Linked DNA regions of Thermopolyspora flexuosa. Each later gene encodes a partner of the first gene's protein in a complex. Links are inferred from orthologs where the notes say so. Each region holds a gene or a part of one and is shown on either strand. Other genes may lie near its edges.

Region 1 (8,573 bases):
GGCGGCGCAGGGCCCGCCGCCGGGCGTGCGCCCGCGGACCGCTCAGCGGCCGGTCCGCAGGCCGTCGAGCAGGGTCGCCAGCAGCAGGCGGAACCGGTCGGCCGCCTGCGCGGGGTCCACCATCCGGGCCAGCTCCAGGCTCACCGCGCCGTGCAGCGCCATCCACAGCGCGTCGGCGACCGCGGCCGGATCCCCGTCGCGGAGGACCCCGGCCCGCATGCAGGCGGCCACGGCCCGCACCGCGTAGGCGAGCGTGGACTTGCTGTAGCTCACCGCCTCGCTGCTTGGCTCGAAGCCGGGGACTGCGTCCTGGAACATGACCCGGTAATACTCCGGCTCGGCGAGCGCGTACTCCCGGTACGCCCAGCCGAGCGCCTCCAGATATGCGGCCGGTTCCAGGTCCTCGGGCACCCGGGCGAGGTGCCGCCCCAGCCGGGCGAACCCCTCCAGCCAGAGCGCCTCGACGAGCCCGTCCTTGCCGCCGAACATCGTGTAGATGACCTTGGTCGAGCACCCCACCTCGGCGGCGATCCGCCGTACCGTGAGCGAGCCCGCCCCCTCGGCCACGAGCAGCCGCGTGGCGGTGTCGAGGATCGCCGTCCGCACCGCGCCCTGCCCTGCCTGCCGGGCCCGCTCGTACGCGCTCACCGTCATGGTTAGGGTAACACCGTTTCTTATCGGTAACGCTGTTACCGCATTTGTACGGCAAAGCCGGTCACCCGTCAAGACCCGCGACGGATGACCGGCTCGCGAAACCCTGGGGTACGGCTCAGCCGGGCACGTCCCAGCCCTGGGCGCGCAGCGCCGCGGCGAGCACCCCGGCGGCCTCGGGCTGGACGGAGAGCTCGGCCATGCCCAGCGGCAGGCCGGGGGCGTGCTCCAGGCGCACGTCCTCGATGTTGACGCCGACCTCCTCGGCGACCTGGAAGAGCCGGGCGAGCTCGCCGGGGCGGTCGCCGATGACGACCTGCACGACCGCGTACGCGCGGGCGGGGCCGCCGTGCTTGCCGGGGATGCGGCCGCGGCCGGTGACGCCGCGCCGCAGCAGGTCGGTGACCTCGGCCATCGCCGGCTCCCCCGCTCTCGCGGTACGGCGCAGCGCCGCCGCGGCGGCGGCCAGGTCGGCGGCGATCGCCTCGAGCACCGCGGCGACCGGCAGCGCGTTGCCGGAGAGGATGCCGGTCCACAGGTCCGGGTCCCCGGCGGCGATGCGGGTGACGTCCCGCACCCCCTGCCCGGCGAGGCTGAGCGCGGTCTCCGAGGCGCCCGCGAGGCGGGCCGCGACGGCCGCCGCGGTCACGTGCGGGGCGTGCGAGACGATCGCGACCGCCTCGTCGTGCTCGGCCGCGCCGACCCGCACCGGCTCGGCGCCGCACAGCTTGATCAGCGACAGCACGGCCTCCACCGCGTCGGGCGAGGTCTGCTCGGTGGGGCAGTACGCCCACGGGCGGCCGAGGAACAGGTCGGCGCGGGCGGCCGCCGGGCCGGAGCGCTCGCTGCCCGCGAGCGGGTGCCCGGCGAGGTAGCTCGACAGGTCGCAGCCGATGGCGGCGGCGCGCTCCAGCGGCAGCGCCTTCACGCTCGCCACGTCGGTGTAGCAGCGGGCCGCGCCCTCCCGCTGCAGCCGCAGCAGCTCGTCGGCGACGTACGGCGGGGGCACCGCGACCACCGCGAGGTCGACGGGCGCGATCTCGTCCCGCCCGCCCGGCGGCGGCCACTCCCGGCCGGCGCCCAGCTCCCGGGCGAGCCGTACCGCCCGGTCGTCACGGTCGGCGAGGTACACCTCCAGGCCGTGCTCGCGCAGCGCGAGCGCGACCGAGGTGCCGATCAGCCCGGTCCCGACGACGAGAACGCTCGAGATGCTCACCGGCGCCCCGTCCCGCAGGTGGTCGCGCAGGGCCGCCATGACGTGCTCACGTGCGGATCCACTGGTGGCTCACCGCGCCTACTGGGCGATGTCCAGCCGCAGCGCGACCGCGCCCCGCAGGTAGACGTGCTGGATCTGCTGCCGAGGCTTGTCGGTCTCCACATGGGCCATGAGCCGGACCACGCGCGGCAGCGCACCCGGGACGTCGATCTCGGTGGCACAGATCAGCGGCACGTCGTGGAAGCCGAGCTTGCGCGCGGCGAGCGCCGGGAACTCCGCGTTGAGGTCCGGGGTGGCTGTGAAGATGACGCTGATCACGTCGTCGGTGGTGAGCTCGTTGCGCGCCATCACCTCGGTCACCAGCTCGGTGACTCCGGCCAGGATCGCCTCACGCTCGTTGGCGTCGACCTGGATGGCTCCGCGGATCGCCCGCACCCCCATGATGTTCCCTTCGTACATGCCCTCGCGGGGCGGCCGGCCCGGCCGCCCCGGGAAAACGGCGGACTACAAACCGACGGCGGCGTACAGTTCACCTATTTCGGTCACCGTCAGGGAACGGATCGTACCCGGCTTCAGCCGTCCCAGCCTCACCGGCCCGAACTCGATGCGGGCCAGGTCGATGACCCGGTGGCCGACCTCCTCCATCATCCGCCGCACGATGTGCTTACGGCCCTCGTGCAGCGTGATCTCCACGAGCGCGAGGTCGCCGTGCACCTGGACCACCCTGAACTGGTCGGCCCTGGCGATGCCGTCCTCGAGCTCGACGCCCTGCAGGAGCCACCGGACCACCTTGCGCGGCACCGGGCCGGGCACCTTCGCCAGGTACTTCTTCCGCACCCCGTAGCGGGGGTGGGTGAGCCGGTGGGCGAGCTCGCCGTCGTTGGTGAGCAGGATCAGGCCCTCGGTCTCGGTGTCGAGGCGGCCCACGTGGAACAGCCGGTACGGCAGGTCGGCGACGTAGTCGGCGATCGTCGGCCGGCCCAGCGGGTCGGACATCGTGCTGATCACGCCGATCGGCTTGTTGAACGCGTAGTAGGCCAGCTCGGTGTTGGTCGGGATGCGCTTGCCGTCGACGTGGATCACCTGGCGGGCGGGGTCGACCCGGGCGCCGAAGCGGCGCACCACCTGGCCGTCGACGGTGACCCGGCCCTCGCCGATCAGCTGCTCGCAGGCGCGGCGGCTCGCCACGCCGGCCGCGGCGAGCACCTTCTGCAGCCGCACGCCGCCGGGCACCTCGGTGGTGTCCCGCTCCTCGGGCCGGTCCTCGGGGAAGTCATCGTCGTCGTCCGGCAGGTCGAGCTCGACCTCGATGTCGCGGCCGCGGTCCCGGTCCCGGTCGGCGGAGCGGCCGAACCGGGCACGCACGGTCGCCGGCCGGGCCGGGCGCGGCGCGCCGCCGCGCTCCCGGGAGCCGCCGCCGACCGTGGTCACCGCGTCGTCGCCGAAGCGGCCGCGGCGCCGGTCCGCGCCGCGGTCCCCGCGGGCCCGCGGGCCCCGGTCCCGCTCGTTCCGGTCGCCGCCGTACGGCCGCCGCGCGCGGTCGTCCGCCGCGGTCTCGCGGTCGCGGGAGCGGCCGTACCGGGCGCGCAGGCCGGTCGCGGGGCGGCCGGTCTCCCGGCCGCGGGCCTCCTCCCCGCGCGTGCGGCCCGTGCGCGCGTCGCCCCGGACGCCGCCCGGGCCGCCGCGGGTGCCGCGGCCGTCTGCTGTGCGGCGCGGGTCGCCGCCACGGCCGGTGCCGTGGCCTCGGGCGCGCCCGTCACCGCGTCCATCACCGGACGGGGTGCCACGCCTCTTGCTCACTGTCTCTGCTCCTCAAGGCTTTCGATGTCGTCGGGGAGGAACGGGGCGAGCTCGGGAAGCTCGTCCAGGCTGCGCAGGCCCAGCCGTTCCAGGAAGTAGTTGGTGGTGCGGTACAGCACGGCCCCGGTCTCCGGGTCGGTCCCGGCCTCCTCGACCAGGCCGCGCGCGACCAGCGTGCGCATCACGCCGTCGCTGTTCACCCCGCGGATCGCGGCCACCCGGGCCCGGCTCACGGGCTGGCGGTAGGCGACGACCGCGAGGGTCTCGAGCGCCGCCTGGGTGAGCCGTGCCGTACGGCCGTCCCGGACGAAACGTTCGACGTAGGGGGCGCATTCGGCCCGCGTGTAGAACCGCCAGCCGCCGGCGACCTCTCTGAGGTCGAAACCCCGGCCGGCCGCGGTGTATTCCGCCGACAGCTCGCGCAGCAGCGCGTCCACCTCGCCGGTGGGGCGCTCCAGCACCTGGGCGAGGGTCACCGTGTCCACCGGCTCGTCCACGACCATGAGGATCGCCTCGAGCGCGGCCCGCAGGCTCGGCTCGGGCCGCTCCACGGGGTCCGGAGCGCCGCCGGCGTCGGCCTCGCGGGCCGTGTCCGGTACGGCGTCGCCGGTCCGGCCGTCCGTGGCATCGGGCGCGCCGGCGCCCGGGGCGGGATCCGGATCAGTCATCGGTGGTCTCTCCGCCTTCCGCAACGGGGGTTCGCTCGCCGCCGGCGGGGCCCTCGTCGTAGTCGTCGGTCACCGCCACCTCGCCGTCGTCGCCGCCGGTCCAGATCACGTGCAGCTCCCCGAGCGGTTCGAGCTGTTCGAAGGCGACGGCCGCCTCACGGTACAGCTCCAGCACCGCGAGGAAGCGTGCGACGACCTCGTGGATGCCCGCGCAGTCGGAGATGAGGGCGCGGAAGGTGGCCTTGCGCACCCGCCTGAGCCGTTCCACCAGGATAGCCGCCTGCTCGCGGACGCTCGCCCGCGGTTGATAAATGTGCTCGGTGGAGACGGTGGGCGGCTTCTTCGGCGTGAACGCCCGCGCGGCGATCCGGGCGAGGCCCTCCGGGCCGACGCCGAGCACGAGCTCGGGCAGCAGCCCGGCGAAGTGCGGCTCCATCGGCACCTGCCGGGGATACCGCAGCGCCTCCTCGGCCATGCGGACGGCGAACACCTTGGCGACCTCCTTGTACGCCCGGTACTGCAGCAGCCGGGCGAACAGCAGGTCGCGGGCCTCGAGCAGGGCGAGGTCCTCCTCGTCCTCCACCTCGCCGCTCGGCAGCAGCCGCGCCGCCTTGAGGTCGAGCAGGGTGGCGGCGACGAGCAGGAAGTGGCTCGCCTGGTCCAGGTCCCAGTCCGGCCCGCGGGAGCGGATGTACGCGATGAACTCGTCGGTGACCTGGTGGAGGGAGACCTCGGTGATGTCGAGCTTGTGCTTGGAGATCAGGCTCAGCAGCAGGTCGAACGGCCCCTCGAAGACCTCCAGGTGAACCTGGAAACCCTCGGCCGTCTCCCGTGTGGTCTCCTGCTGCGCGGTCACCGCACCATTCTCCCGCACATCGCCGCGCGGCGGCGCCGCTCGCCGCGCGCGGCCACGGCGGTCACTCCCGCTTGGGCCAGCGGGCGAGCAGCTCCCGGGCGAGCTCGCGGTAGGCGGCCGCGCCCAGCGACGCCGGGTCGAACTGGGTGATCGGCTCGCCGGCGAGCGTGGCGTCCGGGAACCGCACGGTGCGGTTGATCACGGTGTGGAAGACCTTGTCGCCGAACCCCTGCATGATCGTCTGCAGCACCTCACGCGCGTGCAGCGTGCGCGGGTCGTACATGGTGGCGAGGAGGCCGTCGATCTCGAGGTTCTTGTTGAGCCGCTCCTTGACCTTGTTGATCGACTCCATCAGCAGCGCCACGCCGCGCAGCGCGAAGAACTCGCACTCCAGCGGGATGATCACGCTGTGCGCCGCGGTGAGCGCGTTGACCGTGAGCAGGCCGAGCGACGGCTGGCAGTCGATCAGGCAGATGTCGTAGTGCGGGATGAGCGGCTCCAGGGCCCGGGCCAGCGCGTACTCGCGGGCGACCTCGTTGACCAGCCGGATCTCCGCTCCGGAGAGGAAGATGTTGCTGGGCAACAGGTCCATGTTCTCCACGCTGGTCTGGAGCAGGACGTTGTCGGTGGTGACGTCCGCCTCCTCCATGATGAGGTCGTAGACCGTCACCTCCAGCGGGCGGGGGTCGATGCCCAGCCCCACCGACAGGGCGCCCTGCGGGTCGAAGTCGACCAGCAGCACCTTCTGCCCGACCTCGGCGAGCGCCGCGCCGAGGTTGATGGTGGTCGTCGTCTTGCCGACGCCGCCCTTCTGGTTGACCATGGCGACCACCCGGGCCGGGCCGTGGGTGGTCGGCGGCACCGGCTCCGGGAAGACCGGACGCGGCCGCCCCGTGGGCCCGAGCACCTGCCCGGAGGCGTCAGCCCAGGTTCCCTCGGGAGTGGCCCCCAGGGGAGTTTCGTGGGTCGTCGTCGTTGTCACCAGATGAACCTCCCTGACAGCCCCGAAACGGACCGTCCGGACGGACACTATGGGGTCAGCATGTATGCGGCAAGGCGACTCGCCCGGTAACGCCAAAGTTCGGTCCGGCGGGCGACGGCTCCGCGGCGCTCGAGAGCGTGAACGTCCCGGAACTAGTCGACCGAGACCAAAGTGTAGACCTGTGCCGTGCTTACCGAGGCGAGGCCGAGGAGTTCCCGGACAACTCTGACATCCGCGCCGCCGTCGATGAGCCGGGCGGCGAACGAGTGCCGCAGCATGTGCGGCGAGATGCCGCCGAGGCCGGCGCGCTCGGCCGCCGCCTGGAGCACCCCCCAGGCGCCCTGCCGGGTGAGCCGGCCGCCTCGGGCGTTGAGGAAGAGCGCGTGGGTGCCGCGGCCACGGCCGTGCGCGGCGATCGCCGGCCGCGCCCGGGTGAGGTAGGCGCGCAGGGCGTCGCGCGCGGACCGGCCGAGCGGCACCGCGCGGGTGCGGCCGCCCGCGCCGCGCAGCCGTACCCGCTCCACGCCGGTGGTGCGCCGCTCGCCCCCGTCCCCGGCGCCGTCGTCGCCGAGCTCCACGTCGTCGACGGCGAGCCCGACCACCTCGGAGATCCGCGCGCCGGTGCCGTACAGCACCTCGAGCAGCGCCCGGTTGCGCAGCGTGAGCGGCGCGTCCTCGGGGCCCAGCGCGGCGAGCAGCCGCTCGACCTCGCCCGCGCCGATCGCCCGCGGGGTACGGCGCGGCCGCCGCGGCGGTCGCACCCGCCCGGCCGGGTCGTGGGAGGCGAGCCCCTCGCGCACCGCGAACCGGTGCAGCCCGCGCACCGCCGACGCGGCCCGGGCCGCCGACCCGTCGCAGAGCGCGCGGTGCCGCTCGTCGCCCGCGCGCAGCGCGTCGAGGAACGCGGCCACGTCATCCTCGCTCACCTCGGCGAGGCTGCGCCGGCCCCGCTCCTCCAGGTACTCCAGGTAGCGCCGCAGGTCACGCCGGTAGGACGCGAGCGTGTTCGCGGCGAGGCCGCGTTCCGTGGCGAGATGGGTGAGGTACTCCGCCAGCACGGCGTCGGCGTCGGCGTGCGCGTCCAGGGCGTGACCTCCCGTCATGCCGATTCACCAGACTCGGGCCCCGGCACGGGGGACGCCCGGGGCGGGGGTGCGCCCCGCGCGTGCCGGCGCGCGGGGTCAGTCCTCCGGGGCGTCGGCGGGCCGCAGATCGGCGAAGCCGCCGGCCGAGGCAGCGTACGCGGCGAGGATACCCGCCACCGCCTGGGAATTGTGGATCTTTCCGGACAACGCCTTCGCGACGGCCTCCTCGAGCGGCACCCACACCACCGGCATGTCGATCTCCTCGTGCCGGCGCTCGTGCGCGAACTCCCCGTCGGGGATCGGCTCCACGTCCCGGGCGAGGAAGATGCGCATGCGCTCGTTCGCCATGCCGGGCGAGGTGAACAGGTCGACCAGGGTGTGCCAGGTGGCGGCGCGGTAGCCGGCCTCCTCGGCGAGCTCGCGCCGCGCGTTGTCGAGCAGCGACTCGCCCGCGACGTCGCGCAGCCCGGCCGGGATCTCCCACAGCAGCCGCCGTACCGGGTGGCGGTACTGCCGCAGCAGCAGCACCCGGCCCGCGTCGTCGAGCGCGACCACGGCGACCGAGCCGGGGTGCAGCACGTAGTCGCGCTCGGCGGGCTCGCCCTCGGGCATGGTCACGCTGTCGGTGCGGACCGAGATCACCCGGGCCTGGAACCGGTCCTTGGAGGCGACCACCTCCCAGGACTCGGGCACGTCGACGACGTCGTCCGGGGTGAGCTTCGGCGCGGAACCGGATCCGCGATCGCCGGGCCTGGCCGTCACCGCCCCTGCCCCGCCTTCACCGCGGCCTCGCGGCTCTGCGCGTACGCCAGGGCCGCGGTCACCAGCCCGCGGAACAGCGGGTGGGGACGGGTCGGCCGGGACCGGAACTCCGGATGGGCCTGGGTGCCGATGAAGAACGGGTGGATCTCCGGCGGCAGCTCGGCGTACTCGACGAGGCGGCCGTCCGGCGAGGTCCCGGAGAAGACCATGCCGACCTTCTCCAGCGTCTCCCGGTAGGCGTTGTTCACCTCGTAGCGGTGCCGGTGCCGCTCGGACACCTCGGCCTTGCCGTACAGCCGGCGGGCGAGGCTGCCCTCGGCGAGCTTGGCCGGGTAGAGGCCGAGCCGCATGGTGCCGCCCATGTCGCGCTGGCCGGCGACGACGTCCCGCTGGTCGGCCATGGTGGAGATGACCGGGTGCGGGGCGTCCGGGTCGAACTCGGTGCTGTTCGCGCCCTCGATGCCGGCGAGGTTGCGGGCCGCCTCGATCACCATGCACTGCATGCCGAGGCAGATGCCGAGCAGCGGGATGCCGTTCTCCCGGGCGTGCCGGA
Region 2 (10,021 bases), 2.3 Mb from region 1 along the record:
GCCGACGTCGCCCGCACCCTCGGGCTCGGCCGGTACCTGCGGCTGGGCCGCGGCGAGGAGGGCACCGGCGGCCGGGACAAGTCCTCGATCCTCGCCGACACGCTCGAGGCGCTGATCGGCGCGATCTACGTGGACAAGGGCCTGGAAGAGGCCTTCCGCGTGGTGCACCTGCTGTTCGACCCGCTCATCGCCAAGTCGGCGCAGCTCGGCGCCGGGCTCGACTGGAAGACCTCGCTGCAGGAGCTCACCGCCGCGGAGATGCTCGGGGTGCCCGAGTACCACGTGGACGAGAGCGGCCCCGACCACGCCAAGTCGTTCACCGCGACGGTGCGGGTGGGCGGCCAGGAGTACGGCACCGGGTCCGGCCGCAGCAAGAAGGAGGCCGAGCAGCAGGCCGCCGAGGCCGCGTGGAACGCGATCCGCGCCCGCCGCGAGGAGCGGCTCAAGCAGGAGAAGGAACGCGCGGGCGAACCGGCCGGCAACAAGTAGCGGGCCGGGTGGGACACGATGCCGGAGCTGCCGGAGGTCGAGGTCGTACGGCGCGGCCTGGAGCGCTGGGTCGCCGGACGCCCGGTGTCCGGCGTCGAGGTCGCGCACCCGCGGGCGATCCGCCGCCACGTGGCCGGCGCGCACGACTTCGCGGCGCGGCTGACCGGGCGCACGATCGAGGCGGCACGGCGGCGCGGCAAGTACCTGTGGCTGCCGCTGAAGGGCGCCGACGAGGCATCCGGCGCCGAGGAGGCGCTCGTCGCCCATCTCGGCATGAGCGGCCAGCTGCTCGTGGTCGACCCCGGATCGCCCCCGGAGAAACACCTGCGGGTGCGGTTCTCGTTCGCCGACGGCGGCCCTGAGCTGCGCTTCGTCGACCAGCGCACGTTCGGCCACCTGCTCGTCGCCCCGCTCGTCGACGGCGTCGGCGGCCGGGTGCCGGAGCCGATCGCGCACATCGCCCCCGACCCGCTCGAGCCCGCGTTCGACGCCGACGCGTTCGCCGCCCGGCTGCGTGCCCGCCGTACCGGCATCAAACGGGCACTCCTCGACCAGTCGCTCATCAGCGGGGTGGGTAACATCTACGCCGACGAGGCGCTGTGGCGGGCCCGGCTGCACTGGGCCCGGCCCACCGAGACGCTCACCCGGCCGAAAATCAACGAACTCGTGACCGCGGTGCGCGAGGTGATGCACGCCGCGCTCGCCGAAGGCGGTACCTCGTTCGACCATCTGTACGTCAACGTAAACGGCGAAAGCGGTTATTTTTCGCGGTCCCTTGCCGTGTACGGCAGGCGCGACGAGCCGTGCCCGCGCTGCGGCACGCCGATCCGGCGAGATCCGTTCATGAACCGCTCGTCGTACTCGTGCCCGCGCTGCCAGCCCCGGCCGAGGAGGGCACGGATATAAGCGAAACAACAGGTATCGGCAAACGCCTATGAGCGAAAAGAACGAGCAGGAAAACGTACGGCTCACCGCCTGGGTGCGGGGGCGGGTGCAGGGCGTCGGTTTCCGCTGGTGGACCCGGTCGCGCGCGCTCGAACTGGGTTTGGTAGGGTCCGCGTCAAATCTTGCCGACGGCAGGGTAGAGGTCATAGCCGAAGGACCTCGAGAATCTTGTGACAAGCTGCTTGAGCTGCTGCGAAGCGGCGAAACACCGGGCCGGGTCGACGCGGTTATCGAACGTTGGAGCGAGCCGCGCGGGGGTTTGGTTGGTTTTGTAGAAAGGTGAGCGCTTTACTTTCCGGCCCGGAATAGGGTATATTTGCACGTCGGGAGTCGCCGGTTCCTCTTCGGGGAGTGTTCAACTTGACCGCCTCCATTGCCAGTGCGACTCTTGATAGGAACCACGCGCACCCCTCCCGCGGCTACAAGTGCGCGAACCAGTCTGGTCACTCAGCGTGGAGGACCCTTAACCATGGCGAAGGCTCTATTCGGCCACGTCGGCGGTCCTGACCCTCGGATGGTCTCGGAAATGCGCCGTCTCCAGCAGCGAGTCCGGGACCTGGAGGCAGAGCTCATAAGGCTCCAGGCGCAGAACGACGCCCTTGCGGCTCAGTCGCGCGACGAGTCGCTCACCCGTCTGCAGGATCGCGAGCCGGCCCTCACCTGAGAGGCCGGAAGGCAGTAGCACAGAGTCAGGGACGCCTCGCAACAGGCGTCCCTTGTCATGTCGGTAGCCCCCCTTCCCGGCCCTCCTCGCCGCCGTCCTCTCCGTTGACCCCGCATTCGGTCGGTGCCTGGCTGTAGTCTTCCGCCAGAAGTCGACCGGCGGTCCGCTGACGGGGGGAGGGTTTCCCGCTTGTACCTCAAGACCCTCACGCTGCGCGGCTTCAAGTCCTTCGCCTCCGCCACCACGCTGCGCTTCGAGCCGGGGATCACCTGCGTGGTCGGCCCGAACGGGTCGGGCAAGTCCAACGTCGTCGACGCCCTCGCCTGGGTGATGGGCGAGGGCAGCGCCAAGTCGCTGCGCGGCGGCAAGATGGAGGACGTGATCTTCGCCGGTACGGCGAGCCGTCCGCCGCTCGGCCGCGCCGAGGTCACGCTCACCATCGACAACTCCGACGGCGCGCTCCCGATCGACTACACCGAGGTCACGATCAGCCGGCTGATGTTCCGGTCCGGCCAGAGCGAGTACGCGATCAACGGCGAGCCGTGCCGCCTGCTCGACATCCAGGAGCTGCTGTCGGACTCCGGCATCGGCCGCGAGATGCACGTGATCGTCGGCCAGGGCCGGCTCGACGAGGTGCTGCACGCCGGGCCGGAGGAGCGCCGGGCGTTCATCGAGGAGGCCGCCGGCGTCCTCAAGCACCGCAAGCGCAAGGAGAAGGCGCTGCGCAAGCTCGACGCGATGCAGGCGAACCTCAACCGGGTGCAGGACCTGTGCAACGAGCTGCGCCGCCAGCTCAAGCCGCTCGGCCGCCAGGCGGAGATCGCCCGGAAGGCCGCGGTGATCCAGGCCGACCTGCGCGACGCCCGGCTGCGCCTGCTCGCCGACGACGTGGTGACGCTGCGCGAGGCCCTCGCCAAGGAGGAGGCCGACGAGGCCGCGCTGCTCGCCCGCCGTACCGAGGTGGAGGCGGCGCTGGAGCACGCCCAGCTGCGGGAGAGCGAGCTGGAGGCGGCCGCCGCGCAGGCCCAGCCCCGGCTCGCCGCCGCCGCGGACACCTTCTACGCGCTGTCCGCGCTCAAGGAACGGCTGCGCGGCGTCGAGGTGCTCGCCGCCGAGCGGCGGCGGAACGCGGAGGCCGCGGCCGCGGTGGAGCGCCGGGGCCGCGACCCGGAGGACTACGAGCGCGAGGCCGCGCAGGTGCGCGAGACCGAGCGCATGCTCACCGAGGAGCTGGAGCATGCCCGCGAGCTGCTGGACGCGGCCGTGGCGCGGCGGGAGGAGGCCGAGCGGGAGCTCGCCGCGGAGGAGCGGCGGCTCGCCGAGCTGAACCGCGCCGCCGCGGACCGGCGGGAACGGCTCGCCCGGCTGCGCGGCGAGGTCGCCTCGGCGCAGAGCCGGGCCGACGCCGCCGCGCAGGAGATCGGGCGGCTGCGCGCCGCGCTGGAGGAGGCGCGGCGCCGCGCGGCGGAGGCGCGGGCCGCGTACGAGGCCGCCGAGCGCGAGGAGCCGCAGGCCGACCCGGAGCTCGCCGAGGAGATCGCGGTCGCCGAGGAGCGGGTCGAGACGGCGCGGGCCGCGGTGGAGGCCGCCGAGGCGGCCGCCGCGGAGGCCGAGCGGGGCCTCGCCGGGCCGCGGGCCGCGCTCGCCGCGGCCGAGGCCGAGGTGAACGCGGCGCGGGCCGCCGACCAGGAGGCGCAGCGGGCGGTCGCCGCGCTCCAGGCGCGGCGCGAGGCCCTGGAGCTGGGCCTCGCCAAGGGCGCGGACGGCGCGGGGACGCTGCTCGCCGCCGCCTCGTCCGGCGAGCTGGAGGGCGTGCTGGGGCCGGTCGCCGCCCTGCTCACGGTACGGCGCGGCGCCGAGGCGGCGATCGCCGCGGTGCTCGCCGACGCGGCCGAGGGGGTCGCGGTGGAGTCGGTCCCGGCCGCGGCGGCCGCGCTGGAGTTCCTGCGCGGCCGGGACGCGGGACGCGCCGGGCTGCTGGTCGCGGACGGTACGGCTGCCGAGCCCGCCGCGGCGGGTGCGCCGCCCGGCGACGGGGAGTGGGCGCTCGACCTGGTGGCGGCCCCGGAGCGGCTGCGCGGCACGGTCGCCGCGCTGCTCGCCGGGGTGGTCGTGGTCAAGGACCTCGAGACGGCCCGGCGGGTGGTGCGCGAGCGGCCCGAGCTGCGCGCGGTGACCTGGTCCGGGGACCTGCTCGGCGCCCGGTTCGCCCGCGGCGGCGCGGGCGGCGACTCGGTGCTGCGGGTGCGCTCGGCGCTGGACGCCGCGATCGCCGACCTGGAGGAGGCGCGCCGCGGCGCCGAGGCCACCGCGGAGCGGCTCGCCGAGGCGGTCGCCGCGGCCGAGGAGGCGCGCGCCGCGGTCGACACGGCCCAGGAGCGGCTGGGCGAGGCCCGGGCGCAGGTGAGCGCGGCGCAGAACGGGGTGAGCGCGGCCCGGGCCGAGCTCGACCGGCTGCGGGCGCGGCAGCGCGAGGCCGACCGCCAGGCGGCGGCGACCGCCAAGCGGCTCGCCGGTTTGGAGGCCGCGGCGAAGGCGGCCGACGACGAGTGCGAGCGGCTCGCGGCCGCGATCGCGGCGGCGGAGGAGGCGCGCGAGCGCGGCCTCGCCGAGGCCGAGGAGCTCGCCGAACGGCTCGCCGCCGCGGAGACCGAGGACGAGCTGGCCGGCGAGCCGACCACCGAGCTGCGCGACGAGCTCGCCGCGGCGTGCCACGCGGCCCGGCAGACCGAGATGAACGCCCGCCTCGCGGTGCGCACCGCCGAGGAACGGGTGGCCGGCATCGCCGGGCGGGCCGACCGGCTGCTCGCCGCGGCCCGGCGCGAGCGCGAGGAGCGCGCCCGCGCCGCCGAGCTGCGCGAACGCCGCCGGACGCAGGCCGCGGTCGCCGCGGCCGTGGCCGACGGGGCGCGCCGTACCCTCGAGCTGCTCGACCGGTCGCTCGCCGCGGCGGCGGCCGAGCGGGACGAGGCCGAGCGGGCCCGGGGCGAGATCGAGGCCGAGCTGAAGGCGGTCCGCGCCCAGGTGCGCGAGCTCTCGGCCGAGCTGGACAAGCTGACCAACCGGGCGCACGGCAGCGAGATGGCGCGCACCGAGCGGCGGTTGCGTCTGGAGCAGCTCGAGACGCGGGCGCTGGAGGAGTTCGGCATGGACGTCGAGGCGCTCGTCGCCGAGTACGGGCCGGACAGGCCGGTGCAGCTCGCCGACGGCACCACCGTGCCGTACGTGCGCGAGGAGCAGGAGCAGCGGGCGAAGACCGCCGAGCGGCAGATGGCCCAGCTCGGCAAGGTGAACCCGCTGGCGCTGGAGGAGTACGCCGCGCTCGAGGAGCGGCACGCGTTCCTCACCTCCCAGCTCGAGGACCTCAAGAAGACCCGCCGCGACCTGCTGCTCGTGGTCAAGGAGGTCGACGACCGGGTCGAGCAGATGTTCCGCTCGGCCTACGAGGACGTGGCCCGCGAGTTCGAGACGATCTTCAGCCGGGTGTTCCCGGGCGGCGAGGGGCGGCTGTACCTCACCGACCCGGACGACATGCTCACCACCGGGGTGGAGGTCGAGGCCCGGCCGCCGGGCAAGAAGGTGAAGCGGCTGTCGCTGCTGTCCGGCGGGGAGCGGTCGCTCACCGCCGTGGCCTTCCTCATCTCGATCTTCAAGGCGCGGCCGTCGCCGTTCTACGTGATGGACGAGGTGGAGGCCGCGCTCGACGACACCAACACCCAGCGGCTGCTCACCCTGTTCGAGGAGCTCCGGGAGACCTCCCAGCTCATCGTGATCACGCACCAGAAACGTACGATGGAGATCGCCGACGCCCTCTACGGCGTGACCATGCGGGGCGACGGCGTCAGCCAGGTGGTCAGCCAGCGGCTGCGGGAACGCGCGTCGGCCTGACCACCGGTCTCGGCACACCGACCTGTCTGGGAAACTGACATCTTGTGAGCGACTACCTCGGCATCATCGTGATCGTGGCCGTCGTCGCCGTTCTGGCGGTCGGCGGCCTGTTCCTGCTGTTCCGCCCGAAGGGCGGAGGGGCGCCGACGCTGCCGCCGCCGGAGGCACCGCCCGCGCCGGAGGCGGAACGGCCCGCGCCGCCCAAGGAGGTGGCCGAGGAAGGCGGCCCCACCACGACCCTGCCGCCCCCGGCGCGGCCGGTCGAGGTCGTCAAGGTGCCCGAGGTGGAGGTCCCGCCGCCGTCGGCGGGCCGCATGGTGCGGCTGCGGGCGCGGCTCGCCCGCTCGCAGAACGCGCTCGGCCGGGGCCTGCTCGAGCTGCTCTCCCGCGACCACCTCGACGACGAGGTGTGGGACGAGATCGAGGAGACCCTCATCACCGCAGACGTGGGCGTCGGGCCGACCCGCGCCATCGTCGAGGAGCTGCGCACCCGGGTGAAGGTGCTCGGCAGCCGCACCCCGGAGGAGGCGCGCGCCCTGCTGCGCGAGCTGCTCCTCGCCCAGGTCGGGCCGGACATGGACCGCACGCTGCACGTCACGCCGCACGGTGAGCGGCCCGCGGTGGTGCTCGTGGTCGGCGTGAACGGCACCGGCAAGACCACGACGACCGGCAAGCTCGCCCGGGCGCTGATCGGCGACGGCAAGCAGGTGCTGCTCGGCGCCGCCGACACCTTCCGCGCCGCCGCCGCCGACCAGCTGCAGACCTGGGGCGACCGGGTGGGTGCCGAGGTGGTCCGCAAGGACGAGGGCGCCGACCCGGCGAGCGTGGCCTTCGACGCGGTCGCCCGCGGCATCGAGAAGAAGGTCGACGTGGTGATCGTGGACACCGCCGGCCGCCTGCACACCAAGACCGGGCTCATGGACGAGCTCGGCAAGGTGAAGCGGGTGATCGAGAAGAAGGCGACCGTCGACGAGGTGCTGCTCGTCCTCGACGCCACCACCGGGCAGAACGGCATGCGCCAGGCCCAGGTGTTCGCCGAGGTGGTGAACATCACCGGCATCGCGCTGACCAAGCTCGACGGCACCGCCAAGGGCGGCATCGTGATCAGCGTGCAGCGCGAGCTGGGCGTGCCGGTCAAGCTGGTGGGCCTCGGCGAGGGGCCCGACGACCTCGCCCCGTTCGACCCGGAGGTGTTCGTCGACGCGATCCTCGGCGACGAGAAGCCCGGAGGCGACCAGAAGTCCGCATAGCGGACGGCTCCCATCAGGCGTGTGGCGCCGCCGCCGGCCGTCGTGCCGGTGGCGGCGCCGTCGTCTTCGCCCACCGTCCGCCGTACCGTGGGCCTCGCACCGGGCCTACCCGGGTCACCGGCCTCGCGCGCTCGCGCGGAGCGCGGCCGCACCGGGATCCGAGAGGCCGGACCGCGGCGGCTCGCACGAGCGTGCGCCCCTGGGGCGCGCCGAGCCGGGATCGGCGGGGCCGTGCGAACCGAGGCCGAACCGTGCGGCCGGGGTGCGTGGATCACCGCTGAGGCGAAGCGGATCCGTCGCTCAAGGACGTGTCCGCCCCCGCCGCGCGACGGGTCGCCCGGGCCGGTCCGCCTGGCACGGCGAAACCGCCGTTTCAGGGGTTCAGGAGGGTGTCCGGGCCGTACGGGTCTGCGACGCGAGTCGTTTGCCACGGCCGGGCGCAATGAACGTCGATCCTCGCCGGATGTGCGTGGCCCCACCCCCAGGTCGTCTCAAGGAATGGCCCGCTCAACCGGCTCCACCTCCGCCGAGGCGGCGGCACCGCGCACGACCCGGTACGGCCGGGCGGCGGGAAACCGTTCGCCTCGCGGGGTGTGCGACGCTTCAGGCGGTTTGCGGATTTTACTGTTGGCCAGGCCACAAAATTTGTTGATCTGAGCGTCAAGTGTTACGATACTGATACTTGTTTGGCTGTGGGCTTTGGTCTGGGCTGTCCTGCCTCGCCCGCGCCTCACTTCCCTGCCGCGTCCAGTGAAGCCCTACGGGCGGTCCCCTGACGGAGTTCTTACTCGAGTACTGCGACCCTGGGCGTGAGCACGGGCGGATTTGCTGCGTAGTGCAAGGTGAACCGGTGGTGCCGTGCCCGCGTGTGCGGTGTACGGAGGTGCCGGAAGGGTAGTGGGGGATTCGGTTCGTAGGGGGTTGGAATGATCTCGATGACGGAAGAGCAGAGGCGCGCCTGGTTCGAGCGGGACGTCGTGCCCGTGACCCAGCAGCTCTACGCGTCCGCCATGAGGCTGACCCGCAACACGGCCGACGCCGAGGACCTCGTCCAGGAGACCGTCGCGAAGGCGTTCACCTCCTACCACCAGTTCCGTGAGGGCACCAACCTCAAGGCGTGGCTGCACCGGATCCTCACGAACAACTTCATCAACGAGTACCGCAAGAAGCAGCGCTCCCCGAAGCTGTCCGCCACCGAGGACATCGAGGACTGGCAGCTCGCCGCCGCCGAGTCGCACATGTCCACCGGCCTGAAGTCCGCCGAGACCGAGGCGCTGGAGCAGCTGCCCGACTCGGCCGTGATGAACGCCCTGCGCGCCCTGCCCGAGGAGTTCCGCATGGCGGTCTACCTCGCCGACGTCGAGGGCTTCCCGTACAAGGAGATCGCCGAGCGCATGGGCACCCCGATCGGCACCGTGATGTCCCGGCTGCACCGCGGCCGCCGCCAGCTGCGCGCGATGCTCGCCGACTACGTGCGCGAGCACGGCTCGCTGCGCGCCCCGCAGCGCGAGGCCGAGCCCGAGCTCGCCGCCTGACCGCCCGGCGGCACCACCCCTCTCCGGCACCGGATACGGCCGAGGCGCACGGTCACGCCGCGGCGATCAGCGCCACCGCGCCGAGCGCGAGGCCCACACCCGCGACCTGCACCGGGGTGAGCCGTTCCCCGAGCACCTGGCGGGCGAGCAGCAGCGTGCTCGCCGGGTAGAGCGAGACGATCACGGCGACGAGGCTGAGCAGGCCCCGGTGCACCGCGAACATGTAGAGCACGTTCGCGGCCATGTCGAGCACGCCCGCGAGCACGATCGTGCGCAGCGACCCCGGGGCGGGCCGCAGCCCGCGCCCGGAGGCGAGGGCGATCCCGGTGACCATGAGGATCGAGGCGATCCGCGCGCCGAGCAGCGGCCACGGCCCGGCGTCCTCGGGCGCGTTGCCGAGCAGGATGAAGAACCCGCCGAACCCGGCCCCGGCGATCGCCGCCAGCGCGAGCGGGCCGAGCCCCCGCGTCGCCGGCTCCTGGGCCGGGGCGCGGCTCACCAGCAGCACCGCGGCGATCGCGAGCGCCACCCCGGCGAGCGCCGCGGGCGCCGGACGCTCGCCGACCGCGAGCCCGAACACCACCGGCAACCCCGCCGAGATCGTCGCGCTCACCGGGGCGACCACCGACATCGTGCCGATCGCGAGCGCCCGGTAGAAGAAGATCAGCCCGCCGCCGCCCGCGAGCCCGGCGACCATGCCCCACGCCAGCGCGGCCGTGCCGCCCTCGCCGGGCAGCACCGGCAGCAGGCAGGCGATGAACGCGAGCCCGGCGAGCTGCGACAGCACGACCACGGCGAACACCTGGGATCGTCGGCTCGCGAGCCCGCCGTAGAAGTCCGCCGCGCCGTACACCACGGCACACGCCGTCGCCAGGGCGATCGCGGTCACCTGGAGCCTCCTTCGGTGCAATGAATTGAACTCGAAGTACATTACACCGAAGTACAACGCGCTTAAAAATTGATCTAATACACTGCACCGCATGCCGGAACTCGAGACGCTCACCGCGGCGATCGCGAACAACGTCCGGGCGCAGCGGGCGCACCGGGGCATGACCCTCGACGAGCTGGCACTGCGCTCGGGCGTGAGCCGGGGCATGCTCATCCAGATCGAGCAGGGCCGGACCAACCCGAGCATCAACACGCTCAACCGGATCGCCGACGCGCTCGGCGTCTCGGTGGGCCGCCTCGTCGAGGTCTCCGACACCCCCGTGGTCCGGGTGGTGCACGCCTCCGATGTGGTGACGATGTGG

What was found.
Region 2: the proteins of FHX40_RS13210 (region 1) and smc are in contact, whole or in part, in a crystal structure (PDB 3ZGX), measured with the Bacillus subtilis proteins. The link is inferred for Thermopolyspora flexuosa from one-to-one orthologs.

Annotation. Positions count from the first base shown.
Region 1 is NZ_VFPQ01000001.1:3,118,224-3,126,796, forward strand. The notes cover bases 3,260-6,024. They hold FHX40_RS13210 (segregation and condensation protein A), read right to left. Parts: upstream 5,192-6,024; coding sequence 4,328-5,191; downstream 3,260-4,327. Other genes in these bases: FHX40_RS13200 (pseudouridine synthase), read right to left, coding at 3,260-3,667; scpB (SMC-Scp complex subunit ScpB), read right to left, coding at 3,664-4,335; FHX40_RS13215 (ParA family protein), read right to left, coding at 5,253-6,024. Also shown: FHX40_RS13185 (TetR/AcrR family transcriptional regulator), read right to left, coding at 43-654; FHX40_RS13190 (prephenate dehydrogenase), read right to left, coding at 770-1,906; aroH (chorismate mutase), read right to left, coding at 1,946-2,308; more of FHX40_RS13200, read right to left, coding at 2,372-3,259; more of FHX40_RS13215, read right to left, coding at 6,025-6,143; FHX40_RS13220 (tyrosine recombinase), read right to left, coding at 6,326-7,276; FHX40_RS13225 (NUDIX domain-containing protein), read right to left, coding at 7,355-8,020; FHX40_RS13230 (CTP synthase), read right to left, coding at 8,017-8,573. UniProt on the Bacillus subtilis protein: Participates in chromosomal partition during cell division. May act via the formation of a condensin-like complex containing Smc and ScpB that pull DNA away from mid-cell into both cell halves.
Region 2 is NZ_VFPQ01000001.1:784,984-795,004, forward strand. Bases 1,974-6,186 are described here. They hold smc (chromosome segregation protein SMC), read left to right. Parts: upstream 1,974-2,287; coding sequence 2,288-5,986; downstream 5,987-6,186. Other genes in these bases: FHX40_RS25645 (hypothetical protein), read left to right, coding at 1,974-2,098; ftsY (signal recognition particle-docking protein FtsY), read left to right, coding at 6,031-6,186. Outside these bases: rnc (ribonuclease III), read left to right, coding at 1-489; mutM (bifunctional DNA-formamidopyrimidine glycosylase/DNA-(apurinic or apyrimidinic site) lyase), read left to right, coding at 508-1,395; FHX40_RS03450 (acylphosphatase), read left to right, coding at 1,424-1,717; more of FHX40_RS25645, read left to right, coding at 1,904-1,973; more of ftsY, read left to right, coding at 6,187-7,236; FHX40_RS03470 (sigma-70 family RNA polymerase sigma factor), read left to right, coding at 8,163-8,771; FHX40_RS03475 (DMT family transporter), read right to left, coding at 8,824-9,660; FHX40_RS03480 (helix-turn-helix domain-containing protein), read left to right, coding at 9,752-10,021. UniProt on the Bacillus subtilis protein: Required for chromosome condensation and partitioning.